DNA from 3 places in the Pseudomonas sp. Z4-7 genome. Region 3 is predicted to be linked to each of the others. Evidence: predicted binding sites of a transcription regulator. Region 3 holds the regulator's gene; each other region holds the start of a gene.
The links. Region 3 encodes FliA, which starts transcription of late flagellar genes. Its sites were predicted from a motif close to CTAAAGTTTNNNNNNNNNNNGCCGNTAA; they were not measured.
Positions count from the first base shown of each region.

Region 1: the regulator FliA is predicted to act here: its motif matches at 851-878, upstream of J3P91_RS26800 (methyl-accepting chemotaxis protein).
Region 2: the regulator FliA is predicted to act here: its motif matches at 8,076-8,103, upstream of J3P91_RS16060 (methyl-accepting chemotaxis protein).

Region 1 covers NZ_CP071642.1:5,925,506-5,935,318, reverse strand. The annotation lists gene J3P91_RS26805 (LysR substrate-binding domain-containing protein) at 1-801, shown strand, start outside; gene J3P91_RS26800 (methyl-accepting chemotaxis protein) at 983-2,959, shown strand; gene J3P91_RS26795 (aldose 1-epimerase family protein) at 3,608-4,822, shown strand; gene J3P91_RS26790 (YifB family Mg chelatase-like AAA ATPase) at 4,828-6,321, opposite strand; gene J3P91_RS26785 (hypothetical protein) at 6,676-6,852, shown strand; gene J3P91_RS26780 (YcaO-like family protein) at 6,904-8,160, shown strand; gene J3P91_RS26775 (TfuA-like protein) at 8,141-8,815, shown strand; gene J3P91_RS26770 (hypothetical protein) at 8,817-9,587, shown strand; gene J3P91_RS26765 (MoaD/ThiS family protein) at 9,591-9,813, shown strand, end outside.
Region 2 covers NZ_CP071642.1:3,572,151-3,581,963, forward strand. The annotation lists gene J3P91_RS16025 (ABC transporter substrate-binding protein) at 1-1,021, shown strand, start outside; gene J3P91_RS16030 (ABC transporter permease) at 1,018-1,941, shown strand; gene J3P91_RS16035 (ABC transporter permease) at 1,948-2,757, shown strand; gene J3P91_RS16040 (ABC transporter ATP-binding protein) at 2,775-3,926, shown strand; gene J3P91_RS16045 (flavin reductase family protein) at 3,967-4,452, shown strand; gene J3P91_RS16050 (LLM class flavin-dependent oxidoreductase) at 4,483-5,526, shown strand; gene J3P91_RS16055 (TonB-dependent siderophore receptor) at 5,736-7,787, opposite strand; gene J3P91_RS16060 (methyl-accepting chemotaxis protein) at 8,142-9,813, shown strand, end outside.
Region 3 covers NZ_CP071642.1:4,344,168-4,353,980, reverse strand. The annotation lists gene flhA (flagellar biosynthesis protein FlhA) at 1-1,736, shown strand, start outside; gene flhF (flagellar biosynthesis protein FlhF) at 1,748-3,097, shown strand; gene fleN (flagellar synthesis regulator FleN) at 3,214-4,044, shown strand; gene fliA (RNA polymerase sigma factor FliA) at 4,041-4,784, shown strand; gene J3P91_RS19495 (chemotaxis response regulator CheY) at 4,952-5,323, shown strand; gene J3P91_RS19490 (protein phosphatase CheZ) at 5,342-6,127, shown strand; gene J3P91_RS19485 (chemotaxis protein CheA) at 6,158-8,416, shown strand; gene J3P91_RS19480 (protein-glutamate methylesterase/protein-glutamine glutaminase) at 8,465-9,601, shown strand; gene J3P91_RS19475 (flagellar motor protein) at 9,601-9,813, shown strand, end outside.

The DNA.
Region 1 (9,813 bases), 1.6 Mb from region 3:
ATTCGCACGCTTGAGGAACACTTCGCCTGTCGGCTGTTTCAGCGCAGCGGCCGCAACCTGCAACTGACCGAGGCGGCACGCCTGCTGCTGCCGGGCGTGCGGGAGGGTTTCATGGCGCTGGAGCGTGCTTGCCATACCTTGCACGGCGAGGACGGAATTTTGCGCATGAAGGCTCCGTCGACCCTAACCATGCGTTGGTTGCTGGCGCGCCTGAGCCGCTTTCGGCATCTGCAACCCGGCAACGAAGTGCAATTGACCAGCGCCTGGATGGACGTCGACTCGGTGGACTTCAACACCGAGCCGTTCGACTGCGCGGTTCTGCTGGGCAACGGGCACTTTCCGGCGGACTGGGAGGCCAGTCTGCTGTTCCCCGAGGAGCTGATTCCAGTCGGCGCACCGACTCTGCTCAACGACCAACCCTGGGACGTGGCGCGGCTGGCCAGCGCCGAGCTGTTGCACCCCACGCCGGATCGCCGGGATTGGCGCAACTGGTTGCAGCGCATGGGGCTGGCGGACAAGGTCTCGCTCAAGGGCGGCCAGGTGTTCGATACGCTGGAACTGGGCATGATCGCTGCCGCGCGGGGCTATGGTGTCTCCATGGGCGATTTGTTGATGGTCGCCGAGGACGTTGCCCAAGGACGCTTGAGTCTGCCGTGGCCTACGGCTGTTGCCAGCGGCGAGCACTATTACCTCGTCTGGCCGAAGACCCGGCCTGGAGGTGAACGTTTGCGCAGGCTTAGCGATTTTCTCCAGGGCGAGGTAAGCGCCATGCAACTGCCCGACGTGAAACGCCTGGCCTGAAGGGACAAACAGGCCCCGCTGGCGACTTGGCTTTATTCCTTCCAAAGCGCTCAAGTATTCGGTTCTGCGGCCGAATCCGTGAACATAGAACCTTCGTACAGAAAGGGCCCACACCTCAAAAAATAGAATGCCGAGCGTGCGACGTGATCAGGATGATCCAGTCTCTCGGCCAGGAGCCGTCATGTCTCAACCCCGCGCCCGGATCGCCTCACAGCTAGGCCTTGCCCTTGCCGTGATACTGGCGGTCGTGATTTCCGGCAGTACCGTCTTCGCCTTGCGTTCACTGGACGCCGCCAACCTTTCCACTCGTGAAGAGCACCTGGCCAGCGAAGCGCGCCTGATGGCCGACCAGCTCAATACCTTCCATAGCACCTTGCGCGAGAGCACCCAGCGGTTGGCGGGGCTGTTCGAAAAGCGCTTCAGCGCGGGTCTGAGCGTGCATCCGGACCAGTCGGTGACGGTGGCGGGCGTGCAGACGCCAGGCTTGAGCCTGGGCAGCGAAGTGTTGAACAACAACTTCAAGGAAGTGGACGAGTTCAAGGCGATGACCGCCGGCGTGGCGACTATATTCGTGCGTAGCGGCGACGACTTCATCCGCGTCAGTACCTCGGTGAGCAAGCAGGACGGTACGCGGGCCATCGGCACCGTACTCGACCGCGCGGGCCCGGCGTACGGCCCGGTGATCAGCGGGCAGAGCTACATCGGCCGGGCCTTGCTCTTCGGTCGTTTCTACATGTCGCAATACACGCCCGTTCGCGACGGCAGCGGCAAGATTATTGCCGTGTTGTATGTAGGATTCGATTACACCGATGCGCAGAATGCGCAATTCGACAACCTCAAGCGCTTCCGCATCGGCCAGACCGGTTCCCTGGCGCTGTTGGACGAACAGAACAAATGGTTGGTACCGCCAGCGGGTGTGCAGGCGCTGGACAACGCCACCGCGGCTATCACCGGTTTGATCAAGAAGCCGGGCAAGGGTGCGTTCTGGGAAGACACCGCAGAAGAATTCTACAGCGTCGCCGTGACGTTCGAGGGCGGGCCGTGGGCGGTGGTGGCGAGCATGCCGAAAACCGAAATCAACGCAGTAACCTGGAACGTCGGTACGCAACTGGCCATTGGCAGCCTGCTGGCAATGTTGCTGGCGGTTGGCGCGGCGGTGTGGCTGTTGCGTAGCAAACTGGCGCCCTTGGGCGATCTGGTACGTCAGGCCGAAGCGCTGGGCGCCGGCGACCTGAGCGTGCGTCTGAACGTATCCAGCCACGATGAAATTGGCCAACTGGCCCGTGCCTTCAACCAGATGAGCCAAGCCTTGTCGACCATGGTCGAGCATATCCGCAAGGCCTCGCAGGAGGTCAACAGTCGTGCCCAGGCGTTGTCCGGATTGTCCAGCGGTGCGTATGAAGGGATGGAGCAGCAGTCCGGCGAAATCACCAGCATGGCGGGCGCAGTGGAAGAGTTCAGCGCCACCTCGTTGAACATCGCCGATAACATGGGCAATACCGAGCGTCTGGCCCAGGACAACGCCCAGCAGACCCGCATCGGCCGTACCTCGATGGACGAAGCTTCGTCATCGCTGGAACAGATCGCTGGCGCGTTGAACAGCACGGCCACGGTCATCAACACCTTGGGTCAGCGCTCCCAGGAAATTGGCGGCATCGTCGGCGTGATCACCTCGATTGCCGAGCAAACCAACCTGCTGGCCTTGAACGCTGCCATCGAAGCCGCGCGCGCGGGTGAACAGGGCCGTGGTTTTGCCGTGGTGGCCGACGAGGTCCGTAGCCTGGCGTCGCGTACCCGCCAGGCCACTGACGAAATCTCTGGCATGATCAACAGCATCCAGCAGGAAACCGGCAATGCCATCAGTACGATGGAGAAGGGCAACCTGCTCATGCAGGAAGGCTTGTCGCGCAACGCCAACGTCGCCTCGGCCCTGGCGCGCATCGACGAGCAAAGCCGCTCGGCCGGCCAGCAGTTTGCAGCGATCACCACGGCCACCCAAGAGCAGAGCAGCACCGCGACCTTGCTCAGCAGCAACCTGCAAAGCATCGCGATGGCCAACAGCGAACAACGCGAAGTAGTCTCGAACCTGGCGATCACCGCCAAGGAACTGGAAAAACTGGCGCAGGACCTGCGCAAAGAGGTTGATCGGTTCCGCTGAGGCTTCCTGCGGCAACATCACGAGCAAGCTCACCCAGCACTACTGTGGGAGCGAGCTTGCTCGCGATGACGGCTGACCAGCCACATCTCTATCAACTGACCCACCGCTTTCGCGAGCAGGCTCGCTCCCACAATGATTCCAGGTGGGACGCAGAGATGATTCCGCCGCAACTCCCCTGTGGGAGCGAGCCTGCTCGCGAAGGCGGCCTTCCAGCCACATCGCGGTCAGCTAACCCACTGCTATCGTGAGCAGGCTCGCTCCCACAATGATTCCAGGTGGGACGCAGAGATGATTCCGCCGCAATTCCCCTGTGGGAGCGAGCTTGCTCGCGAAGGCGGCCTTCCTGCCATATCTCTATCAACTGACCCACCGCTATCGCGAGCAGGCTCACTCCCACAATGATTCCAGGTGGGACGCAGAGATGTTCCGCCGCAATTCCCCTGTGGGAGCGAGCCTGCTCGCGAAGGCGGCCTTCCTGCCATATCTCTAGCTACTGACTCACCGCTTTCGCGAGCAGGCTCGCTCCCAAAAAAAGCGGCCTGATTCTGTAGGCACGCTCCTTTTTGCGGTTGATTGCTGTTTTTCGGCTTGCTGAAACGTTTCTTCAAGTCTATAAAAAACGCACAACTCCAATAAAAGGTCGTTTCCATGACTCCGCTCAAACTCCTCGTTGCCCTCAGCGCCCTCGGTGCTGCCTCCCACGCCATGGCCTGGGATTATGTCCTGCTCGATACCGACAAGGCCGCACAGCCCTGGCAAATCACCAGTCAGCAGCTCGGTGTGAAGACCGACAAGCCGTTTTCCGTGACGATGCGCACCCTGCACGGCGGTCGCCAGGAAGGCGTCAGCATCGTCGATATCGACAACGGCACGATGAAACTCTCGGTCGTCCCGACCCGCGGCATGAATGTGCTGCAGGCCTCGGTCGGCGATGTCCGTATGGGGTGGGATTCGCCGGTCAAGGAAGTGGTCAATCCGGCATTCATCGAGCTCAATGGCCGGGGCGGCTTGGGTTGGCTGGAAGGATTCAACGAGCTGGTCACCCGCTGCGGCTACGAATGGGTCGGTCATCCGGGCATGGACAATGGCGAGCTGCTGACCTTGCACGGCCGCGCGGCCAATATCCCGGCGAACAAAGTCACCCTGCACATCGATGAAAAACCGCCCTACGCGATTACCCTGCGAGGCGAGTTGAAGGAGCAGGCGTTCAAGAAAGTCGACTTTTCGGTGCAGACCGAACTGGTCACCGAACCCGGTAGCGTGACCTTCGCGCTCAGCGACACGCTGACCAACAACGGCGACTATCCGAAGGAATACCAGGCGCTCTATCACAGCAACTTCAGTACGCCATTCCTGGAGCAGGATGCGCGCTTCGCAGCACCGGTCAAACAGGTGTCGCCGTTCAATGACAAGGCCAAGGGCGACCTGAAAGACTGGCAAACCTATCGGGCCCCAACCAAGGACTACGACGAAACCGTCTACAACGTCGTGCCTTACGCCGACGCCAAGGGCGATACGCTGACCGTATTGCACAACAAGGCCGGTAGCCTCGGCGTATCGGTGGGCTTCAACACCGGGACGCTTCCGGTATTTTCCCTGTGGAAAAACACCGATACCCAAGGCCAGGGCTACGTGACCGGCCTGGAGCCGGGCACCAGTTTCTCCTACAACCGTCGCTATCAGCGACCACTGGGCCTGGTGCCGACCATCGCACCGAAAGAGCGCAAGCAATTCCAGATCCACTATAGCCTTCTGGCAAACAAGGTTGCCGTGGACAAGGCCCTCAAGCGCATCGATGACATCCAGGGCGATCGGAAAACCGAGGTGCGCGATACCCCGTTGGTGGACCTGAGCAAGCCATAGGCGGTTCAAACCGTGGCGGGGCGATACTGCAGGGCTTCGGCCAGATGTTCGCGGCTGATTCGCTCCGCTTGCTCAAGGTCGGCCAATGTCCGGGCGACCTTGAGCAAACGATGGGCGGCTCGCAGCGACAGGGTCAGCCGTTCGCAAGCGGTTTCCAGCCAGGCTTCGTCGGTGGTGGACAGTTTGCAGTGCCGGCGCAGGCCCGGCAGATCCAGGAACGCATTGGCACAGCCTTGGCGTGCTTGCTGGCGTTCACGGGCATCGGCCACCCGTTCGGCGGCGGTGGCGGTGTCGTCCCCCGGTTCGCTCTTGGGGTTCAGTGCGGTGGCTTCCCGGGCCACGGTCAGGTGCAGGTCGATCCGGTCGAGCAGCGGGCCGGACAGTTTGTTGCGGTAACGCTGCACCATGTCCGGTGTGCAGGAGCAACGACCGCTGGGCTCGCCGAGATAGCCACACGGGCAGGGATTCATCGCCGCCACCAGCTGGAAGCGCGCCGGAAAGCGCACCCGGTCGCGGGCGCGGGATATCACGATGTGCCCTGACTCCAACGGTTCTCTCAGCACTTCCAGCACCTTGCGGTCGAATTCCGGCAACTCATCCAGAAACAGCACGCCGTGATGAGCAAGGGTGATTTCTCCCGGTTGCGGCTTGGACCCACCGCCCACCAGCGCCGGGCCGGACGCCGAATGATGCGGCTGGCGGAACGGACGCTGCGGCCAATGGCTCAACGGCACGCAACTGGCGACCGACTGGATCGCCGCGACTTCCAGGGCCTCGCTTTCGGCCAAGGGCGGCAATAACCCCGGCAAACGGCTCGCCAGCAGCGTCTTGCCGGTACCTGGCGGACCGCTGAACAACAGGTTATGGGCTCCTGCTGCCGCGATCAGCAACGCGCGCTTGGCCCCGGCCTGGCCCTGGACTTCACTGAGATCGGGGTAGGGCTTGCTGGCCGAAAGCAGCCCGTTGGAAACAAAGGGTTCGACCGGGGTATGGCCATTAAAATGCGCCACCGCTTCGAGCAGGTGATTCACCGCGATCACTTTCAGTCCCGACGCCAGGCAGGCCTCCTCGGCATTCGCCCAAGGCACCACGAGCATGCGTCCAGCCTTGCGTGCCGCCAGCGCCGCGGGCAACACTCCGCGCACCGGTCGTACCGCCCCGGACAACGCCAGCTCGCCGAGGCATTCGACGTCGTCCAGCATCAGCGTCGGCACCTGCACGCTGGCCGACAGGATGCCAAGGGCAATCGCCAGGTCGAACCGCCCGCCGTCCTTGGGCAGGTCCGCCGGCGCCAGGTTCAAGGTGATGCGTCGCGCCGGAAAGCTGAGCCCCGAGTTGATGATCGCACTGCGCACCCGATCCTTGCTTTCCTTCACCGCCGCCTCCGGCAGGCCGACCATGGTCAGCGACGGCAAGCCATTGGCCAGATGGACTTCGACGGTGACAGCGGGTGCTTCGACGCCGACCTGGGCGCGGCTGTGAACGATGGCGAGTGACATGAATCGTTCCTTGAGTGGTAGAGAGGACCGCATCCTGCGGTTCTTGAAGGTTAGTTGTGAGGGAGCGCTTCGGTGGAGCGATTGGAAGGGAAACTTTGGCGGAATGTTGCGAAAAAATAATCAGTCGATGGAAGAGGAGTGCGTGACTCGTTTTCGCCGCTACTCATTGTGTATGGTTGGCGATCTGTCTTGACCTTCTTATCCAAAATCACCGCACGAGTCGGAAAATGTAAACGTTTAAACAATCTGAAGTTGAAAAATATTGTGTTGACATGATCTTCCTTATCTGCAAATCCTTATAGGCGTTGCGCAACGAACTTCCTTGAACGCAATACTACGGATAGGACAAAGAATATGGACTCTCTAGTTAATAATGGTGTCTTCGAGCTTGAACTGGACGCAGAAACTGCGGAGAAATTTTCCGTGATCCTGAATGATGAAAGTTTAATGCATGCTGGTTTTGTGGCTCATCAGTCAAATAACAATGTTTTGACGCTGGCTCTGGCTGAAGATGTAAAAATCGCAGCCTGATAAAAGCGGGAGGGAAGTAATCCCCTCCCGCTTTCTATTGTGTTGAGCATAATGCTTGTTTATACCTTTCATCATTCAAAGGTAGCCCTTATGCAAAGGCTTAGTTCGAGCCTTCGTCGCCGCAGTGCCGAAGAAACCTTAAAGATCATCGTCAATGATGTAGCCCCGCGCTTGGGTATTACCCGAGTGACGGACACCACTTGGCTGGACTGTATTGGCATTCCCGTGTTTGCCAGTATACGACCCGATGCGTTGAAGGGGGCGCTGTGCGTTAATGCCGGTAAAGGCCTCAGGGCAACGGAGGCTAAAATAGGCGCATACATGGAGGCCATCGAGTTCAGCCTTGCGCAATATAATACGGCACAATTGAAGTTGCTGAGGACTACGCCGAGGCAAATCATTGGCAGCCATGAAGGACGGATAAAATTCAGTCAGTTCTGCATGTTGTATGGCTTTTCAGCCGACGCCGACTCTCTGATCATGGCTATCGAAGCTGAAGATATATTGCGCAGACAAAAGGTGCTTGTCCCCGCCGAACTGGTGTTCATTCCTTACCCCGAAAACCCTGGACAACAACTCTTCGGGGAGAGCTCCAGTGGGCTGGCTTCAGGCAATGAGCTAGTGGAAGCCTCGGTACATGCTGTTTGCGAACTCATGGAGCGCGATATTCAAGCTTTTAATCACATGTATGACCGCTCCCGCCTCGTCAATCTGGACAGCTGTAGTGCAGAAGCCAAAGCCCTTGTCAATAAAATCAGTGGCTCAGGATTAAGCCTAGCGGTTCGTCACACAGAAAACTGTTTTGGCTTGGCCTGCTTTCAAGCTTTTATCATGGAGGAATCCTCCCAAGCGCCCATCTCTGTGGCAACCGGTTCAGGGTTACATCCCATCAAGGAAATCGCCTTGATCCGCGCTATCTGCGAGGCTGCCCAAAGCCGTCTAAGTCACATCCACGGGGGCCGGGACGACATCATCGAGCGCGTCAAATACTTCGAGAGGAAGGGCCGTTCGGTCGAACTTCAGGCCATCTCAAGCTTGCGTACCGCGGCCACCTCTCGGAACCAGATGATCGATTACTCTTCTATCGAATGCCAGGAAGCCGCTATTCCCACGATCGAATCGGCCTGGGAGTTGCTTATCGAGCGGTTGCAGCGCGTCGGGCTCAGTACCGTGCTAAGGGTCTTGCTCAGTAAAGCGTCAGACGACATCACTGTGGTCAGAGTTATTATCCCGGGGCTTGAAACCTTTGAACCCGGTTTGAAAAGAGTCGGTCCGAGGTTAAGTACATATGTCAAACAAAGCGCTTGAGATTTGTACACTTTTTGCTGGCCCCTCTCTGCAAGGAATAGACAGTCAATTACTCTGCAGTGACGGCCTAGTAATACGACCGCCGATCAAACGCGGCGATGTCGAGCGCTTGGTAGCGCAATCGTCCCCCTCGAATTTGGCTATTGTTGATGGCGTATTTCATGCACACCCTGCTGTCGGCCATGCCGAGATACTTGACGCCTTAGCTGCGGGTTGGCGCATTTGGGGATTATCGTCCATGGGTGCCATTCGCGCTTGTGAAATGGATACGCTGGGAATGACAGGTTTTGGTGAAGTGTATCGAAAATTTGCCAGCGATCCGGATATGTCGGACGACGAAGTAACTCTGATACATCAATCACAAGAGCCTTTTCTTTCACTTAGCGAACCACTTATCCATATTAGGAAGTTTTTGAGTGAGTGGGTGGCTGTGCAGATTATTACGCCAGAACAAGAACAGCACCTACTTCACTATCTGAAAAATATGTGGTATGGGCATCGAACGCTGAATTGTTTGAAAGACGCCTTGCAGGCGCTCCCTGTTGCGGCGGAAATAATAGATAGTGCCCTGGCAAATTTTTCTATCTATAGGATAAAGAATCTGGACTTGATCGATTTTCTTAAGCTTCAACCGTGGACGAGGACGGTAAAATAAAATGTCGCCATCAGAGATGCTGTTTGAAATAAATGGCTTGCCTTTTGTGCACGCTAATTTTAATAGTAAAAAACTTTTAACGCTCGTCGCCGTTGTACGGAAAAATATTGACGGTGGTCAGTTGCCTTTAATCACTTATTTGCAGCCAGACTTCGCTACGACCTTGTATAGCCAGCACATCGAAGGTGCGCCTGCATTTCCGCCCCATCAAGCTCTCTGTAACGCCGAGCAGATCATGTTGGGCGAAGCGAAGAGCAACCTCAAGGCCTTGCTGCCGGAATGGACCAGCTTATTGGAGCTTCCGGTTAATATACATAAGTTACTGAATCAACAAGTCAGCCTGACCAACCCCGTGTTGCCGCAACAGATGTTTTTGGGCGAGGCGGCATTTACCAGCATGACGGACCTTGAAGAGTTACTTGTGCATGAACTGTCCCATATCTGGTCCAGCTTGATCGCTGAGATTTACGATTTCCAGCTCAAGGACAGTTCGAGCGACTACATATTGCCATCAGGAACCGGCGGCAAGAATCCTCGGGGTGTCCTACTGGCCTGCCTATTTGCGATCAGCGCCGTGAACTACCACCTGAGGTTGCTGGGCAGCGGTTCCGTGCGAGCTCGTCCCGAACGACTCGACTATTTGCGCCAGTACTTCTTCAAAAGCCTGGCCACTCTTCAGGCTTCGGTCGAACTGTCCGAAATCGGAAAACTGATTACCTCCAGGCTGGATGCGTTTTCCAGCGATCTGACAACTGACACCGTACAAGGATGACCCATGGCCGTCGTACACTTTCCCCGGCAGTTTTTATCCTACACCGACCAGCATAAAACACACGCTATCGAGGGCTTGTGCGTCATCGATGTATTGAGCAATCTGACCGCACAGTATCCCGATCTGATTGGCCCGGTTTTCACTGAGGATTTGTACCCGCTTCCGTTCGTGGGGTTGTTCGTTAACGGCATGCCTGTGGTCAGTGAGCATGATCGTCGTTGTCCTC
Region 2 (9,813 bases), 770 kb from region 3:
GTTGAAGAAAAGTGCAGCCGCAGTTCTTTTTGCCGGCCTGCTGAGTGTCACCAGCCAGGCGACGATGGCCGCTGAAAGCGTCAACTTCGTCAGTTGGGGCGGCAGCACCCAGGACGCGCAGAAGCAGGCCTGGGCCGATCCGTTCAGCAAGGCCAGCGGCATCACCGTGGTCCAGGATGGCCCGACCGACTACGGCAAACTCAAGGCCATGGTCGAAAGCGGCAACGTGCAATGGGACGTGGTCGATGTCGAGGCCGACTTTGCCCTGCGCGCCGCCGCCGAAGGCCTGCTCGAACCTCTCGATTTCTCGGTCATTCAGCGCGACAAGATCGACCCGCGCTTCGTCTCCGACCACGGTGTCGGCTCGTTCTATTTCTCCTTCGTGCTCGGCTACAACGAAGGCAAGCTCGGTTCGGGCAAGCCAACGGATTGGTCCGCGCTGTTCGACACCAAGACCTACCCCGGCAAACGCGCCCTCTACAAATGGCCAAGCCCTGGCGTGCTGGAACTGGCCCTGCTGGCCGATGGCGTGGCGCAGGACAAGCTCTATCCGCTGGACCTGGACCGCGCCTTCAAGAAACTCGACACCATCAAGAAAGACATCGTCTGGTGGGGCGGCGGCGCCCAGTCCCAGCAGTTGCTGGCGTCCGGCGAAGCCAGCATCGGCCAGTTCTGGAACGGTCGGATCTATGCCTTGCAACAGGACGGCGCGCCCGTCGGCGTGAGCTGGAAGCAGAATCTGGTCATGGCCGACATCCTGGTTATCCCGAAAGGTGCGAAAAACAAGGCCGCCGCCATGAAATTCCTGGCTAACGCCAGCAGCGCCAAGGGCCAGGCTGATTTCTCCAACCTGACCGCCTACGCCCCCGTCAACGTTGATAGCATCGCGCGCCTGGACTCGGTGCTCGCCCCCAACCTGCCGACCGCCTACGCCAAGGATCAGATCACGCTGGATTTTGCGTACTGGGCCAAGAACGGTCAGGACATCGCGACACGGTGGAATGAATGGCTGGTCAAATGAAAATGGCGGCAGCGGCAACCCCTCGCACCGGGAGCGCCGTCGGCGCTGCCGGTCCGGCCGTGGCGCGCAAGCAGACGCCGTCGTTGATGCAACGCTGGCGCGGCGCCGGCAACCTGATTCCTGCGCTGCTGTTCCTCGGCCTGTTCTTCCTGGCGCCACTGATCGGCCTGCTGCTGCGCGGCGTGCTGGAACCCGTGCCGGGCCTGGGCAACTACGAGCAGCTGTTCGCCAACTCGGCTTACGCCCGGGTGCTGTTCAACACCTTTTCGGTGGCCGGGCTAGTGACGTTGTTCAGCCTGCTGCTGGGCTTCCCGCTGGCCTGGGCCATCACCCTGGTGCCCCGTGGCTGGGGCCGCTGGATGTTGAACATCGTGCTGCTGTCGATGTGGACCAGCCTGCTGGCGCGCACCTATTCCTGGCTGGTGCTGTTGCAGGCCTCGGGCGTGGTGAACAAGGCATTGATCGCCCTGGGCATCATCGACCAGCCGCTGGAAATGGTGCACAACCTCACCGGCGTGGTGATCGGCATGAGCTACATCATGATCCCGTTCATCGTCCTGCCGCTGCAGGCGACCATGCAGGCCATCGACCCGATGATCCTGCAGGCCGGTTCCATCTGCGGCGCCAGCCCCTGGACCAACTTCTTCCGGGTGTTCCTGCCGCTGTGCCGGCCGGGGCTGTTTTCCGGCGGGCTGATGGTCTTCGTGATGTCTCTCGGTTACTACGTGACCCCGGCGCTGCTGGGCGGCGCGCAGAACATGATGCTGCCGGAATTCATCATCCAACAGGTGCAGTCGTTCCTCAATTGGGGCCTGGCCAGCGCCGGCGCCGCACTGTTGGTGGCGATCACCCTGGTGTTGTTCTACTTCTACCTGAAGCTCCAGCCGGAATCCCCGGTGGGCGCCAGCAACGCGAGGTAAGCCGCCATGCTCCTGACTCCCAATGCCATGAGCCGACGCATGCGGTTCGGCCTGTACTTCACCACCGGTGTGATCGCCTTGTTCCTGCTGCTGCCGATCGTGTTCATCGTGCTGCTGTCGTTCGGCTCGTCGCAGTGGCTGGTCTTTCCACCGCCGGGCTGGACCTTCAAATGGTACGGCCAGTTCTTCTCCAACCCGGACTGGATGAGCGCCGCGCTGACCAGCCTCAAGGTCGCGGTGCTGACCACCGTCTGCGCCGTAGCCCTGGGCTTGCCCACCGCGTTTGCCCTGGTGCGCGGGCGTTTTCCGGGCCGGGAAATGCTCTACGGCCTGTTCACCCTGCCGATGATCGTGCCGCTGGTGATCATCGCCGTGGCGGTCTACGCGCTGTTCCTGAAACTCGGCTACACCGGGACGATGTTTGCCTTCGTGGTCAGCCATGTGATCGTCGCGCTGCCGTTCACCATCATCTCGATCATCAACTCGCTCAAACTGTTTGACCAATCCATCGAGGACGCGGCGGTGATCTGCGGCGCCTCGCGCCTGCAAGCGGTGTTCAAGGTGACGTTTCCGGCCATTCGCCCGGGCATGGTCGCCGGCGCCTTGTTCGCATTCCTGGTGTCGTGGGACGAGGTGGTGCTGAGCGTGATGATGGCCAGCCCGACCCTGCAGACCTTGCCGGTAAAAATGTGGACCACTTTGCGCCAGGACCTGACGCCTGTGATCGCCGTCGCTTCGACGCTGCTGATCGGCCTCTCGCTGCTGGTAATGGTGATCGCCGCCGCCCTGCGCCGGCGCAACGAAATCAGCGCCTGAGCGCCTAGGAGAATACGATGAGTGCCGTCAAAGACCCCGCACAGCAGAACAACAAGACCCTGGTCAGCCTGCGCAACCTGAACAAGCACTACGGCGATTTTGCCGCCGTGGACGATATATCCCTGGAGATCCAGGACGGTGAATTCCTGACCTTCCTCGGCTCCAGCGGCTCGGGCAAGAGCACCACCCTGTCAATGCTGGCCGGCTTCGAAACCCCCAGCAGCGGCGAGATCCTGGTGGATGGCAAATCCCTGGTCAACGTGCCGCCGCACAAGCGCGACATCGGCATGGTGTTCCAGCGCTATTCGTTGTTTCCTCATCTGTCGGTGCGCGACAACATCGCCTTCCCGCTGGCGATCCGCAAACTGGCCAGCGCCGAGCGCGAGCGCCGGGTCGACGCCATGCTCAAGCTGGTGCAATTGGGAGAGTTCGCCCATCGGCGCCCTTCGCAACTGTCCGGCGGACAACAACAGCGCGTGGCAATTGCCCGGGCGCTGGTCTATGAACCGCGCATCCTGCTGATGGACGAACCTCTCGGCGCGCTGGACAAAAAGCTGCGCGAAGATTTGCAGGACGAACTGCGCCAGTTGCACCGCCGGCTGGGCATCACCATCGTCTACGTCACCCACGACCAGGAAGAAGCCATGCGCCTGTCCCAGCGCATCGCGATCTTCAGCCACGGCAAGATCGTCGGCCTGGGCAGTGGCTACGACCTCTACCAGAATCCACCGAACGCCTTTGTCGCCTCGTTCCTGGGCAACTCCAACTTCCTCAAGCTCAAGGCCCAGGGCAATGCCGCGGCGACCTTCGAAGGCCAGTCACTGTCGATCCGCCTGACCACCGGCCTGCAAACCGACCAGGACGTGCTGCTGATGGTCCGCCCGGAAAAAGCCCTGGCCTTGAGTGTCGAGCAGGCGACCCAGGACACCCTGCCGGCCGGCTGGAACGAAGTCTCGGCCAAGGTCGTGGAGGTGCTCTTTCTTGGCGAAAGCCAGACCTGCAGCGTGGTCACCTCCGGCGGCACCCAGATGACCGTCAAGGCGCTGTCCGCCGCCGGCATGCCGCTCAAGGCCGGCGACCCGGTGCGGGTGCGCTGGGCCGCGGCCGATGCCTGCGTCTACACCCAATGGGCCGAGAGCGACCTGAACAAGGCCGCCGGCGCCCACTGAGAACACTGCGTCATAACCGCCTGCGTGCGAGGACTGCGAAATGATCGATGCCAACCTCTACAAACAAGTCATGGGTTCGTTCCCGTCCGGCGTGACGGTGATAACCACGCTGGACGATGACGGGCAAATCGTCGGGCTGACCGCCAGCGCCTTCAGTTCATTGTCGATGGACCCGGCCCTGGTGCTGTTCTGCCCCAACTACAGCTCCGATTCCTATCCGGTGCTGATCAGGAACAAACGCTTCGCCATCCACGTGCTTTCCGGCGGCCAGCAGAACGAAGCCTACGCGTTCGCCCGCAAAGGCAAGGACAAGGCCCAGGGCATCGAATGGACCTTGAGCGCGCTGGGCAATCCGTTGTTGAACAACGCTACCGCCATCATCGAATGCGAACTGTGGCGTGAATACGAGGGTGGCGACCACGCCATCATGGTCGGCGCCGTGAAGAACCTGATCGTGCCGCAACACACACCGGGGCCGCTGGTTTATTGCCACGGCAAGATGGGCGCCCTGCCCGTCCCCGCCTGAACCGATCGTCAACAATAAAGAGAAAGCGCCATGAAATTTTCCCTGTTCGTACACATGGAGCGCTGGGACGAAAGCGTCAGCCATCGCCAGTTGTTCGAAGACCTCAGCGAGCTGACGCTGATGGCCGAAGCCGGCGGTTTCAGTACCGTGTGGATCGGCGAACACCACGCCATGGAATACACCATTTCACCAAGCCCGATGCCGCTGCTGGCGTACCTGGCCGGCAAGACCACGACCATTCACCTCGGCGCCGGCACCATCATTGCGCCGTTCTGGCACCCGCTACGGGTGGCTGGCGAATGCGCATTGCTCGACGTTATCAGCAACGGCCGCATGGAAGTCGGGCTGGCCCGGGGCGCCTATCAGGTGGAATTCGACCGCATGGCCGGCGGCATGCCAGCTTCTTCCGGCGGCCAGGCATTGCGGGAAATGGTCCCGGTGGTGCGCGCCCTGTGGCAAGGCGACTACGCCCACGACGGCGAGATCTGGAAATTCCCCACTTCCACCTGCGTGCCCAAGCCCATCCGCAAGCCTCATCCACCGATGTGGATCGCCGCCCGTGACCCTGACTCGCACAACTTCGCCGTCGCCAATGGTTGCAACGTGATGGTCACGCCTTTAATGAAAGGCGATGAAGAAGTCCTCGACCTGAAGAACAAATTCCAGGCCGCCCTGGACAACAATCCCGACGTGCCACGTCCGCAATTGATGGTGCTGCGCCACACCCATGTACACGCCGAGGACGATCCCGAGGGCTGGAAGATCGGCGCCCAGGCAATCTCGAAGTTCTATCGCACCTTCGACGCCTGGTTCGGCAACAAGCAGGTGCCGGTCAATGGCTTCCTGGCGCCAAGCCCGGAAGAAAAATTCGCCGAGCGCCCGGAGTTTCAGCTGGAGAACATCCGCAAGAACACTATGATCGGCACCCCGAAGGAAATCATCGAGCGGATCAAGTACTACCAGGAACTGGGCGTGGACGAGTTCAGTTTCTGGTGCGACAACAGCTTGCCGCATGCCGAGAAGAAAAAATCCCTGGAGTTGTTCATCCAGCAGGTGGTGCCGGCGTTTCGCTGATCCTGTGGGAGCGGGCTTGCTCGCGAAAGCATAGTGTCAGTCAGCATTAATGTTGAATGTGCCACCGTCTTCGCGAGCAGGCTCGCTCCCACAGGGTCTGGAACACCCGCAGCCTATGTGGGAGCGAGCCTGCTCGCGAAGGCGGATTGAAGCTGAAAAAAAATGCCCGGACATTTGGATGCCCGGGCATTTTTATTCAAGCACTGCGATCAGAACGTCACGCTGGCGCTCAATCTGGCAGTACGCGGCTCGCCGACGTTGACCTGCAACTGGCTGCCGGTAGACGACGGGTAGTACTGCTTGTCGAAGAGATTGTCGACGTTCAACTGCAACGAAGTCTTTTGCCCGAACATCGGCGACTCCCAGCGCAGGAACGCGTCGGCGACGGTGTAGCTGCTGAGCCAGAAATCGTTGGCGTTGTTGGCGGCGCGTTCGCCGACATACCGCGCTCCGGCCCCGGCGTGCCAGGCGCCGAATTCGGCCGGCACGTTCAGATGGTGGCTCAGGTACAGGCTGGCGGTGTGCTTGGGAGCATCGGCCAGACGGTGACCTTCGTTTCTTGGATCATCCAGTATTTCGGTGTGGGTGTAGGCGTAAGTGCCGATCAAGTCCCAGCGGTCGGCGAGGCGGCCCGTGATGTCGAGTTCCAGACCCTGGGAACCTACCTTGCCGGCGGCTTCCGCCAGCGTCACGCCATTGACCGTGGTGGACGTCACGACGTTTTTCTTCACGATGTCGAACAGCGCAACGTTGATATTCAAGCCTGGGAGCGGATCGTACTTGGCGCCGATTTCATAGCTGCGGCCCTCTTCCGGATCGAAGGTATTGCCGGCGTCGTCAACGTCGTCGTTCGGCTTGAAGGAACGGCTGTAGTTGCCATACAGCGACAGGCTATCGGTGGCTTTGTAGACCAGGCCGAGAAATGGCACGAAGGCGTCGCCGTTGTCATCGCGATTGAGTTCGTAATCGCTACCTACACCTTGATCGCTGTATTGGTCGTAATGTTGATAACGACCACCGACTACAAAAATCCAGCGGTCATCCAAATGCCAGTTGTCTTTGAGGTACACGGAACTGGAGTTCAATTGGTTGCGCAGGTCACTGTCGGTAGTGCTGACCAAACTCGGCTCTGGCAGGTTGCCGTAAACCGGTGAAGTTATGTTGAAGCCGGGCTGGGGGTTGCCACGATAGGTCTTGCCCCGGAATTGATCCGATACCTGATTATCGATGCCGAGCAACAGGTCATGACGCTGTCCGAGCAGCTCTTGCTTACCCATGAAATCCCAACTGGCGTAACGGGTCTCATCATCGTAATGGGCGCCATTGGCCCTGCGGCGCAGAACATTTCCTGTGAGCGTAGCGGGCTGGGCAATCGCAAGACTGTAGCGGTCATTGTTCCAGCCGTAGGTCACCCGGGTTTTCCACGCTTCGCTCAACTCGTACTCGAACCGCGCGGTGGCCGTCTCGCGGATCCCGACGCTCTTGGCCCAAGGCTCGTCCAGGCGCTTGTCATAGTCGATGTCGGCCGGATGCCCATTCTTGAACACCGTGCCACGGTCAAACGGGTTGGAATATTCGTTGTACTCGTAGCTCAGGTTCAACGAAGCACGCTCACCGGTCCAGGCCAGCGATGGCGCCACCAGCGTGCTCTCATTGACGCCGTAGTTGCGCCAGTAATCCTCATGGCCGCGTTCGGCGATCAGGCGATAGGCCAACCCGGTGTCGCCCAACGGCCCGGTGGTGTCCAGGGCCATGGTGCCGCCGCCCTCGCTGTAGGCGGAGCCGCTCAGCGTGGTGCTCTGGGTGTATTCGGGCTTCTTGCTGATAACGTTGATCAGGCCACCCGGTTCCAGCGCGCCGTACAACATAGAGGCCGGGCCTTTTAGCACTTCGACTCGCTCAGTGGTGGCGCTGAAGTTGTGGCCCAGGTTCGAACGCACACCATCGCGCAGGATCGAACCGTCATCGTTGGTGCCAAAACCGCGCTTGACCAGCGAGTCCCGGGATCCCCCCAGGGTGTTGCCCTGGCTGACGCCGCTGACGAACTTCATCGCGTCGTCCAGCGAGCGCACCTGGTAGTCCGCCAGGGTCTGCTGGGTCACCACGTTGATCGACTGCGCCTCTTCCTTGATCGGTACATCGCTCTTGCTCGCCGTGCTGGCTTGCGTCGCCGTGTAGCCTTCGTCCTGAATGATCCGACTGCCTTGCACATCCGTGGTGGGCAGTTCAAGGGTGTCCTGGGCCTTCAAGGGGCTTGCCATGAAACAGCAGGACAGCGCGGGTAAAACACATTTGACGAGGGCATTGCGGTAAGCGAGGGGGGTGGAACGATTCAAGACGCTGCACTCATGGGGGGATGTGAATGAGAGCGAATATACTTTGAGAATCATTCCCAGTAAATCTTTTGTATCAAATTGATAGCGCTCTACACCCTGTAGGAGCGAGCCTGCTCGCGAAAGCGGTGGGTCTGCCAGCATTGATGTTGGCTGTACCTGCGCCTTCGCGAGCAAGCTCGCTCCCACAAAGTGATATCAAATCGCCCTGCTACCCTAAAGCTTTGGCGTCAGCGGTCGAATGTATTCCATTCAGTGATTTTTTTGCCCAGGAGCAGCGGCATGCAGACGTTAAAGGCCTTGTACGAGTCTATCGAGATGCAATTCTTCGATACCCTCACCAAAAAGCTTTCAAGCCTTTTCCTGCTGGTCGTCGTCAGTGGCCTGCTGTACTGGGTCGCCGTCAGTGCCCGGGCCGATATTCTCGTGCAGTTGCGCACGGCCCAACTGGACGCCGCGCTGCTGGGCCAGATCGAAGATCGCCTCGACAGCCTCACCCATGCCCTGCTCTTCGGCGCGCTCCTGACGTTCGGCATGATCAGCTTCATGGTCTGGTATTTCCGCCACCTCATCGTGCGCCCCGTCACTGTGATGACCAAGGCGCTGGAAGAGATCGCCAACGGCGAAGGTGACTTGTCCAAGGACTTGCCGCTGGTCACCCATGACGAGATCCGCACGCTGGCCGCCACCTGCAACCGCTTCCTGGCCAAGCAGCGCGAGATCATCAGCAACGTCCAGGCCTTGACGGTGCACATTGCCGTGGAGTCGGCCCGTTCATTGAAGAACATCAGCGACTCCAGCGACAGCGCGACCCACCAGGCGCGCTTCGCCAAGGAAGTGATGGACCAGAGCAACACCGCCGTGGGCCGTATCGAAGAAGTCTCGCGCCAGACCCAGGGCATCTCCAGCACCACCGCGCAGAACCTGAACATGGCCCGCGATTCCTATGCCGAGCTGCTGGAAGTGACTGGCAACATCAGCGAGATTTCCAGCAGCCTGGGTGAATTCGCCACGCTGGTGGACGCGCTGAACCAGCGTTCGTCGAGCATCAAATCCATCGTCGGGCTGATCCAGCAGATTTCCGCCCAGACCAACCTGCTGGCGCTCAACGCCGCCATCGAAGCGGCGCGCGCCGGGGAAAGTGGCCGTGGCTTCGCCGTGGTCGCCGATGAAGTGCGCACCCTGGCGCAAAACGTCAGCCGGGCTACCGACGATATTTCGCGCAACATCGACGCGATGCTCCAGGAGGTCAGCTCCACCCACGAGCAGACCACCCAGATCAGCCACAGCGCCCGGGAAACCCAGAAGGTAGTGGAACGCGCCTCTGGCCATTTCGAGAGCATGATCGTCGACTTCGAGTCCACCAACGGCAAACTGGCGGATATCGCCGACCACATCCAGCAGTTCGCCGACTCCAACACCGGTATCAACGAACGCGTCACCCAGATCCATGCCGACAGCCAGTCGATCGACCAGCGCATGCAGCAGTCGGCGACCGCCACCCGCGATCTGTCCGGTGTTGCCGAGAAGGTCCAGACGCTGCTGGGCCGCTTCGTGCTCGGCCACGGCAAGCTGGACGCCGCCATCACCCGCGCCAGCGAATGCCGCGACACGCTCCAGGTTCAGCTGCAGGCGCTGCAGGAAGAAGGCGTCAACCTGTTCGACCAGAATTACCAGTTGATCCCGGGCACCGATCCCAAGCAATACATGACCAGCTACACCGAACGCTTCGCCCGGGTCTGCCAGGAGGAATGCGACAAGCTGACCCGCAGCACGCCGGGCGGCAAGGTCTCGTTCATCGTCGATACGAAGGGCTATTGCCCGGTCAACAACAGCTGGGTGTCCAAGCAACCCACTGGCGACCGCGCGGTCGACCTGCCGGTGTGCCGCAACAAGCGGATCTTCAACGACCCGATTGGCCTGCGCGCGGCGGGCAACGTCCAGCGCTTCCTGC
Region 3 (9,813 bases):
TCCTGATGATCATCAACTTCGTCGTGGTGACCAAGGGTGCCGGGCGGATTTCCGAGGTGAGCGCGCGTTTCACCCTCGATGCGATGCCCGGCAAGCAGATGGCGATCGACGCCGACCTCAACGCCGGCCTGATCGATCAGAACCAGGCCAAGGCTCGTCGTCTTGACGTGGCTCAGGAGGCCGAGTTCTACGGTTCCATGGACGGTGCGAGCAAGTTCGTGCGTGGCGACGCCATCGCCGGCCTGCTGATTCTGTTCATCAACCTCATCGGCGGGATGGCCGTCGGTATCTTCCAGCACGGTATGACGTTCGGTGATGCTGGCAGGGTCTACGCCTTGCTGACCATCGGTGACGGTTTGGTGGCGCAATTGCCATCACTGTTGTTATCCACAGCTGCCGCGATCATGGTGACCCGTGCTTCGGGCTCCGAAGACATGGGCAAGCAGATCAATCGCCAGATGTTCGCTTCGCCCAAGGCCCTGGCCGTGGCGGCCGGCCTGATGGCGGTGATGGGTATCGTGCCGGGCATGCCCCACGTGTCGTTCCTGAGCATGGCTGCCCTGGCTGCTGGTGGCGCCTACCTGTTCTGGAAAAAGCAGAACGGGCAAAAGGTCCAGGCGCTGGAAGAGGTCAAGCGTCAGCAGGAACTGCTGCCATCGCCGGCGCGGGCCATGGAAACCAAGGAGTTGGGTTGGGACGATGTGACGCCGATCGACATGATCGGCCTGGAAGTCGGCTACCGCCTCATCCCACTGGTCGACCGCAACCAGGGTGGTCAATTGCTGGCCCGGATCAAGGGCGTGCGCAAGAAGCTGTCCCAGGACCTGGGCTTCCTGATGCCCACCGTGCATATCCGCGACAACCTCGATCTGGCCCCAAGCGCCTATCGCCTGACGCTCATGGGCGTGATCCTGGCCGAAGCCGAGATCTATCCTGACCGCGAGCTGGCGATCAACCCAGGACAGGTCTACGGTTCGCTCAACGGTATTACCGCCAAGGATCCGGCTTTCGGCCTGGAAGCGGTGTGGATCGAAATCAGCCAGCGGGCCCAGGCGCAATCGCTCGGTTATACCGTGGTAGACGCCAGCACCGTGGTGGCGACCCACTTGAACCAGATTTTGTACAAGCACTCCAGCGAGCTGATCGGCCACGAGGAAGTCCAGCAATTGCTGCAAGTACTGGCCAAAGGCTCGCCAAAACTGGCCGAGGAGCTGGTGCCGGGCGTGGTGTCGCTGTCGCAGTTGCTCAAGGTGTTGCAGGCGCTGTTGGCCGAACAGGTCCCGGTGCGCGACATTCGCAGTATCGCCGAAGCCATCGCCAACAACGCTTCGAAGAGTCAAGATACCGCCGCGTTGGTCGCTGCGGTGCGAGTCGGCGTATCCCGCGCAATCGTCCAAAGCATTGTAGGCACTGAGTCTGAGCTGCCTGTGATCACTCTGGAGCCAAGGTTGGAACAGATATTGCTCAATAGTCTGCAGAAGGCAGGACAAGGCTCGGAAGAGGGTGTTCTGCTGGAGCCAAGCATGGCCGAGAAGCTGCAGCGTTCGTTGATCGAAGCAGCCCAGCGGCAAGAGATGCAAGGCCAACCGGTGATCCTGCTGGTGGCCGGTCCGATTCGCGCGATGCTCTCGCGATTCGGTCGCCTCGCGGTCCCGGGGCTGCATGTGCTGGCGTACCAGGAAATACCGGACAACAAGCAAGTGACCATCGTTGCGACAGTAGGGCCCAACGGCTGAGGTAGTGGTTTATGCAAGTGAAGCGTTTTTTTGCCGCCGATATGCGTCAGGCCATGAAGCTGGTACGTGACGAGCTGGGCGCTGAAGCAGCCATCATCGGTAATCGCCGGATCGCCGGCGGTGTCGAGCTGACGGCTGCCCTGGATTACAAATTGTCGGCGCTGGCCCCACGGGTTCCGAACATGGAGCTTGAGGATGAGCTGCGCAAGACCCAGTCGCGCATCGCCAGCGCCCAGGCCGAACTGAGCCTGCGCAGCAGCGAAGGCGAAGGCAGCGCGGGGACCAATCGTCAATTGTTCGCCGGCCAGCCATTGACGGCCGGCCTGCCGCTGACCGCTGCCGAACCGCTGATCGAGCCAGCCCAGGCCGAGCCGCGTCGTCCGGTACCGGCGCCAGCCGCGCCAGCCGCGGGTGTCGACCCACGTGCCCTGGACTCGATGCGCTTTGAACTCAACAGCCTGCGTGAGCTGATGGAAGTCCAGCTTGGCTCGTTGGCCTGGAACCAGCTGCAAGGCAGCCGTCCGGCCCAGGCCAACCTGTGGCGTCGCCTGCAACGCATCGGCTTGTCCGGCCCGTTGTCCCGCGACCTGCTGGCACTGATCAACGATATCGAAGAGCCTCGCCAGGCCTGGCGCATGCTGTTGGCGCACCTGGCGCGGATGATCGCCACGCCGGAAGTCGAGCCGCTGGAAGAGGGCGGGGTGATTGCCATGGTCGGCCCGGCCGGCATGGGCAAGACCACCACCCTGGCCAAGCTCGCCGCCCGTTATGTACTCAAGTACGGCGCCCAGAGCATCGCCCTGGTGAGCATGGACAGTTTCCGCATCGGCGCCCAGGAGCAACTCAAGACCCTGGGCCGGATCCTCAATGTGTCGGTGACCCATGTGGATCCGGGCCAATCGCTGGCCCAGGCGCTGGAACCACTGCTGCGCAAGCGCGTCGTGCTGATCGACACCGCCGGCCTGCAAGCCAGCGATCCGGCCCTGCGCATGCAGTTGGAAAGCCTGGCCGGGCGTGGCATCAAGTCAAAAAATTATCTCGTGTTGGCAACCACCAGCCAGAAACAGGTTCTAACCGCCGCATACCACAGCTACAAACGCTGCGGGCTGGCCGGCTGCATCCTGACCAAGCTGGACGAAACGGCAAGCCTGGGCGAGGTGTTGAGCCTGGCGATCGGTCATGAACTACCGGTGGCCTACCTGACCGACGGGCCGCGGATCCCGGATGATTTGCATCTGCCGCGCCGTCATCAACTGGTCAGTCGTGCCGTGAGTGTGCAAATGCAGGAAGAACCCAGCGACGAAGCCATGGCTGACATGTTCGCTGACATCTACCACAGCCCGACCAAGCAGGTCGGCTGAGGTAATCATGAATATTTTTTGTACCTACATCGATGGTCTGCCATGCATTGTTCCGTATGCGAACGCGCAGCCAGTAATGTGGCCTCCGTCTAAGTAAGACAAGGTAAAGAACGAACATGGGCAGCATGCATCCCGTACAGGTGATCGCGGTGACCGGCGGCAAAGGTGGCGTCGGGAAGACTAACGTGTCAGTGAACTTGTCCCTGGCTCTGGCAGAGCTTGGCCGACGGGTCATGCTGCTGGACGCCGACCTGGGCCTGGCGAACGTCGACGTGCTGCTGGGGCTGACCCCCAAGCGCACGCTGGCGGACGTGATCGAAGGCCGCTGCGAACTGCGCGACGTGCTCCTCCAGGGGCCTGGCGGGATTCGCATCGTGCCGGCCGCCTCCGGTACCCAAAGCATGGTTCACCTGACGCCGGCGCAGCACGCCGGCCTGATCCAGGCTTTCAGCGACATCGGCGACAACCTCGATGTGCTGGTGATCGACACGGCCGCCGGTATCGGTGACTCGGTGGTCAGTTTTGTCCGCGCCGCCCAGGAAGTCCTGCTGGTGGTTTGCGACGAACCGACCTCCATCACCGATGCCTACGCCCTGATCAAACTGCTTAACCGCGACTATGGCATGAACCGATTCCGCGTCCTGGCCAACATGGCCCAGAGCCCGCAGGAAGGACGCAACCTGTTCGCCAAGTTGACGAAGGTCACGGATCGCTTCCTGGACGTCGCCCTACAATATGTCGGCGCAGTGCCTTACGACGAAAGCGTACGCAAGGCTGTCCAGAAGCAACGTGCCGTCTATGAAGCTTTTCCACGTTCCAAATGCGCGCTGGCGTTCAAGGCTATCGCCCAGAAGGTCGATACCTGGCCGCTGCCGGCCAACCCTCGCGGGCATCTGGAATTTTTCGTCGAGCGTCTCGTGCAACAAACGGCAGGGCCCGTGTTATGACAGCCAGCGGTTACAACCATCTCTACAAAAAATCGGCACGGGACGCCCAGTACGAACTGATCGAGCGTTATGCGCCGTTGGTCAAGCGCATCGCCTATCACTTGCTGGCACGCTTGCCGGCCAGCGTCCAGGTCGAAGACTTGATCCAGGCGGGCATGATCGGCCTGCTCGAAGTGTCGAACAAATACGACGCGAGCAAGGGCGCCAGTTTCGAAACGTATGCCGGTATCCGGATTCGCGGAGCGATGCTCGATGAAGTCCGCAAGGGCGACTGGGCGCCGCGTTCGGTGCACCGCAATACCCGTATGGTCAGTGACGCAATCCGCGCGATTGAAGCTAAAACCGGGCGTGACGCTAAAGATCACGAAGTTGCGGCCGAACTCCAGTTGAGTCTCGATGATTATTACGGGATTTTGAACGATACCTTGGGCAGCCGCCTGTTCAGTTTCGACGACCTTTTGCAGGACGGCGAGCACGAAGGGCTGCACGAGGACAATGCGAGTGCTCACATGGAGCCGTCGCGTGACCTGGAAGACGAACGTTTCCAGAGCGCGCTGGCGGATGCGATTGCCAATTTGCCGGAGCGTGAGCGACTGGTCTTGGCGCTGTACTACGACGAAGAGCTGAACCTCAAGGAAATCGGTGAGGTCCTGGGGGTCAGCGAATCGCGGGTCAGCCAGTTACACAGCCAGTGCGCGGCCCGCTTGCGGGGGCGTTTGGGGGAGTGGCGAGCGCGCTGACAGGCAGTGTGGGGACGCTGCGAGCGGGGCTGGCATGGCATGTGCCGGGCCAGTCTCCATCCGTGGGACTCCATACCGTTGTCGAGTGTTGTGCCGGATTGATTGAAATGGCGCGTCCAGGTGCTGGGCGCGTTTAAGACTGCTTGGAGGTCGAATTGGACAAGAACATGAAAATCCTCATCGTTGATGACTTCTCAACGATGCGGCGGATCATAAAAAACCTGTTGCGTGACCTCGGGTTCACCAACACGGTCGAGGCTGACGATGGCACCACTGCCATTCCAGTCCTCAACAGCGGGAGCATCGACTTTCTGGTGACTGACTGGAACATGCCCGGCATGACCGGTATCGACTTGCTGCGCCACGTGCGCGCCGATGAAAAACTCAAGCACCTGCCGGTGCTGATGGTCACCGCCGAAGCCAAGCGCGAGCAGATCATCGAAGCGGCCCAGGCCGGTGTAAACGGCTATGTGGTCAAACCCTTCACGGCCCAGGCGTTGAAAGAGAAGATCGAAAAAATCTTCGAACGCATCGGTTAACGGCGCCACGGGGGAGCTATGGACAACGAATCTTCAATGGGCGATTTCGAATCGACCCTGAAAAAACATGCCCGCGAACTGGTCGACAGCCTTGAAAAGGGCCGCTTCGGTGACGCGGTTCAAATGATTCATGAGCTCAACCAGACCCGTGACCGCGGGCTGTACCAGGAAGTCGGCAAGCTCACCCGTGAACTGCACAGCGCGATCGTCAATTTCCAGATCGATCCGAACATGCCACAGGCCGAGGAAGTCTCGCAGATCACCGACGCCACCGAGCGCCTGGGGTATGTGGTCAAGCTGACCGAAGCCGCGGCCAACCGCACCATGGACCTGGTGGAAAGCGCTACTCCGCTGGTCAACGGCCTGAGCGAGGAAGCCCAGGCGTTGAGTACCGATTGGGGGCGCTTCATGCGTCGCGAAGTCGGTGCCGAGGAGTTTCGCGAGTTGGCCCGTCGGGTCGACGGTTTCCTGACGCGCAGCAGCAGCGAAAACCGCGCCGTGGCGAGCAATCTCAATGACATCCTGCTGGCCCAGGACTACCAGGACCTGACAGGCCAGGTGATCAAGCGCGTGACCCAGTTGGTTACCGAAGTGGAAAGCAATTTGCTCAAACTGGTGCTCATGGCCAGCCAGGTTGATCGCTTTGCCGGCATCGAACACGACCGTGCGGCGATACTTGCTGAAAAAGATCCACAAAAACATCTCTCTCAGGGTGAAGGTCCGCAGATTCATGCCGATAAAAGAGAAGACGTTGTGTCCGGTCAGGACGATGTGGACGATTTGTTGTCCAGCCTTGGATTTTGAGTTTTAGCCCTATTTTAGGAGCAGCCATTAATGAGCTTCGGCGCCGATGAAGAGATCCTTCAGGATTTCCTGGTTGAGGCCGGCGAGATTCTAGAGCAACTGTCCGAACAGCTGGTCGAGCTGGAAAGCCGACCAGATGATGCGGATCTGCTCAATGCAATTTTTCGCGGTTTCCACACTGTAAAAGGAGGCGCCGGCTTCCTCCAGCTCAATGAGCTGGTGGAGTGCTGCCACATTGCCGAAAACGTGTTCGACATCCTGCGCAAGGGTGAGCGTCGCGTTGACTCGGAATTGATGGACGTCGTGCTCGAAGCGCTGGATGCGGTCAACAGCATGTTCAGCGAAGTGCGCGAGCGTTCGCCGATCACCCCCGCCACGCCTGAGCTGCTTGCTGCATTGGCGCGCCTGGCGGAGCCGCAGTCGGCTGACGAAGCCGCGCCGGTCGCCGAGCCTGTTGCTGAAGAGCCGGTTGCCGAGGAATCGGGTGACATTACCGACCACGAATTTGAGTCGCTGCTGGACTCGCTGAGTGCCGTCAAGGCCCAGGCCGAGGCTCCGGCCGCACCCGCCGCAACCGCTGCGGCGCCAGCCGCCGCTGCCGCCGGCAGTGATGAAATCACCGACGCCGAGTTCGAGTCGTTGCTCGACCAGCTCCACGGCAAAGGCCAGTTCGCTCCTGATGCCGTTGCCGCCCCGGCGGCCCCGGCCGCGCCAAAGGCTGCGGGGGATAACTCCGACATCACCGACGACGAATTCGAAGCGTTGCTCGACCAGTTGCACGGCAAGGGCACCTTTGCCGTCGATGCGCTGGATTCGGCCATCGCTGCTGCGCCAGCCCCGGCCAAGCCAACCGCGGCCGCCGCCGGTGGCGACCTGATCAGCGACCACGAGTTCGAATCACTGCTCGACGAATTGCACGGCAAGGGCAAGTTCAGCGAAGTCGGGACGGCCACCGCCGCGCCTGCCGCCGCCACTGCTGCGCCGGCCGCCAAGGCCGTGCCCAAGCCCGCTGCCAAGGCACCGGACCCGAAGGCCGAGACACCCAAGCCTGCCGCCGCCGCAGCGCCGGCACCAGCCCGTGCGCCGTCTGCGCCCCCTGCGGAGAAACCGGCGAGCGAAGCCGAGACCACCGTTCGGGTCGACACCGCGCGCCTGGACGAAATCATGAACATGGTCGGCGAACTGGTGCTGGTGCGTAACCGCCTGGTGCGCCTGGGCCTCAACAGCCAGGACGAAGCGATGTCCAAGGCCGTGTCGAACCTCGACGTGGTCACGGCTGACCTGCAGACCGCGGTCATGAAGACCCGGATGCAGCCGATCAAGAAAGTCTTCGGGCGCTTCCCGCGCTTGGTTCGTGACCTGGCTCGCCAGCTCAAGAAAGAGATCAACCTGGAACTGGTGGGTGAAGAGACCGACCTCGACAAGAACCTTGTCGAGGCCCTGGCCGACCCGCTGGTCCACTTGGTGCGCAACGCGGTCGACCACGGCATCGAGTCGCCGGAAGAGCGCGAGGCCTCGGGCAAGGTCCGCAGCGGCAAGGTGATCCTGGCCGCCGAGCAGGAGGGCGACCACATCCTGCTGTCGATCTCCGACGACGGCAAGGGCATGGACCCGAACGTGCTCCGGGCGATCGCGGTGAAACGCGGCGTAATGGACAAGGACGCGGCCGATCGCCTGAGCGACACCGAGTGCTACAACCTGATTTTCGCTCCGGGCTTCTCGACCAAGACCGAGATATCCGACGTGTCGGGTCGTGGCGTGGGCATGGACGTGGTGAAAACCAAGATTTCCCAGCTCAACGGCTCGATCAACATCTACTCGACCAAGGGCCAGGGCTCGAAAATCGTCATCAAGGTCCCGTTGACCCTGGCGATCATGCCGACCCTGATGGTGATGCTGGGCAACCAGGCCTTCGCCTTCCCGCTGGTCAACGTCAACGAGATCTTCCACCTCGACCTGTCGCGCACCAACGTGGTCGACGGCCAGGAAGTGGTCATCGTGCGGGACAAGGCGCTGCCGCTGTTCTACCTCAAGCGCTGGCTGGTCAGCTCCGCCGCTCATGTCGAGCAGGGCGAGGGCCACGTGGTGATCCTTTCGGTGGGCACCCAGCGGATCGGCTTCGTCGTCGACCAACTGGTGGGCCAGGAAGAAGTGGTCATCAAGCCGTTGGGCAAGATGCTCCAAGGCACCCCGGGCATGTCCGGCGCCACCATCACCGGCGACGGCCGCATCGCGTTGATTCTCGATGTGCCTAGCATGCTCAAGCGCTACGCCGCCCGGCGTATTTGATTCTGGAGGGGTGCGGCCTGGCGCCGCGCCTCGTCTAACGGAGTGTTTATGGTAGTTAAAGTCCTGGTGGTGGACGATTCGGGGTTCTTCCGCCGCCGCGTCTCGGAAATTCTTTCGGCGGACACCAGCATTCAGGTCGTCGGTACGGCGACCAACGGCAAAGAGGCTATCGATCAGGCGCTGGCGCTCAAGCCGGACGTGATCACCATGGACTACGAGATGCCGATGATGGATGGCATCACGGCGGTGCGGCATATCATGCAGCGCTGCCCGACCCCGGTGTTGATGTTCTCGTCCCTGACCCATGAAGGCGCCCGTGTCACCCTCGATGCGCTGGACGCCGGGGCGGTCGACTTCCTGCCGAAGAATTTCGAAGACATCTCGCGCAACCCGGACAAGGTCCGCCAGTTGCTGTGCGAGAAAGTCCACAGCATTTCCCGCAGCAATCGCCGGGTCAGTGCCTACAGCGCACCGGCGCCCGCGCCGGTTGTTGCGCCGACGTCCGCGCCCGCGTCTTCTTCCTCGTCGAGCAGCTTCAATCCGGCCCCGGTACGCAGTGCTCCGGCACCGGCGCCGGCGCGTTCGGCACCGGCCAGCGCAGCGTCGCCGGCACCCAAGCGCAAGGCCTACAAACTTGTTGCCATCGGTACGTCCACCGGCGGCCCGGTGGCGCTGCAGCGGGTCCTGACCCAACTGCCGGCGAATTTCCCGGCGCCCATCGTGCTGATCCAGCACATGCCTGCGGCGTTCACCAAGGCGTTTGCCGAGCGCCTGGACAAACTCTGCCGCATCAGCGTCAAGGAAGCCGAGGACGGCGACATCCTGCGGCCGGGGCTGGCGCTGTTGGCGCCGGGTGGCAAGCAGATGATGATCGACGGCCGTGGCGCGGTGAAAATCCTGCCAGGTGACGAGCGTCTCAACTACAAGCCTTGCGTGGACATTACCTTCGGTTCCGCGGCGAAGTCCTACGGCGACAAAGTTCTGGCGGTGGTCCTCACCGGCATGGGCGCTGACGGTCGCGAGGGCGCGCGCCTGCTCAAGCAGGGCGGCAGCGCGATCTGGGCCCAGGACGAGGCCAGTTGCGTGATCTATGGCATGCCCATGGCAATCGTCAAGGCCGACCTGGCCGACGCGGTCTACAGCCTGGACGACATAGGTAAACATCTGGTCGAGGCGTGCCTGTAATGGACGTGCTCAGCCTGATCGGCATCATCATGGCGTTCGTCGCCATCATTGGTGGCAATTACCTGGAAGGCGGTCACCTCGGCGCGTTGGCCAATGGCCCGGCCGCGTTGATCGTGATCGGTGGCACCGTAGGCGCTGCGCTGTTGCAGTCGCCGATGAGCGCCTTCAAGCGCGCCATGCAGGTATTGGTGTGGATTCTGTTCCCGCCGCGG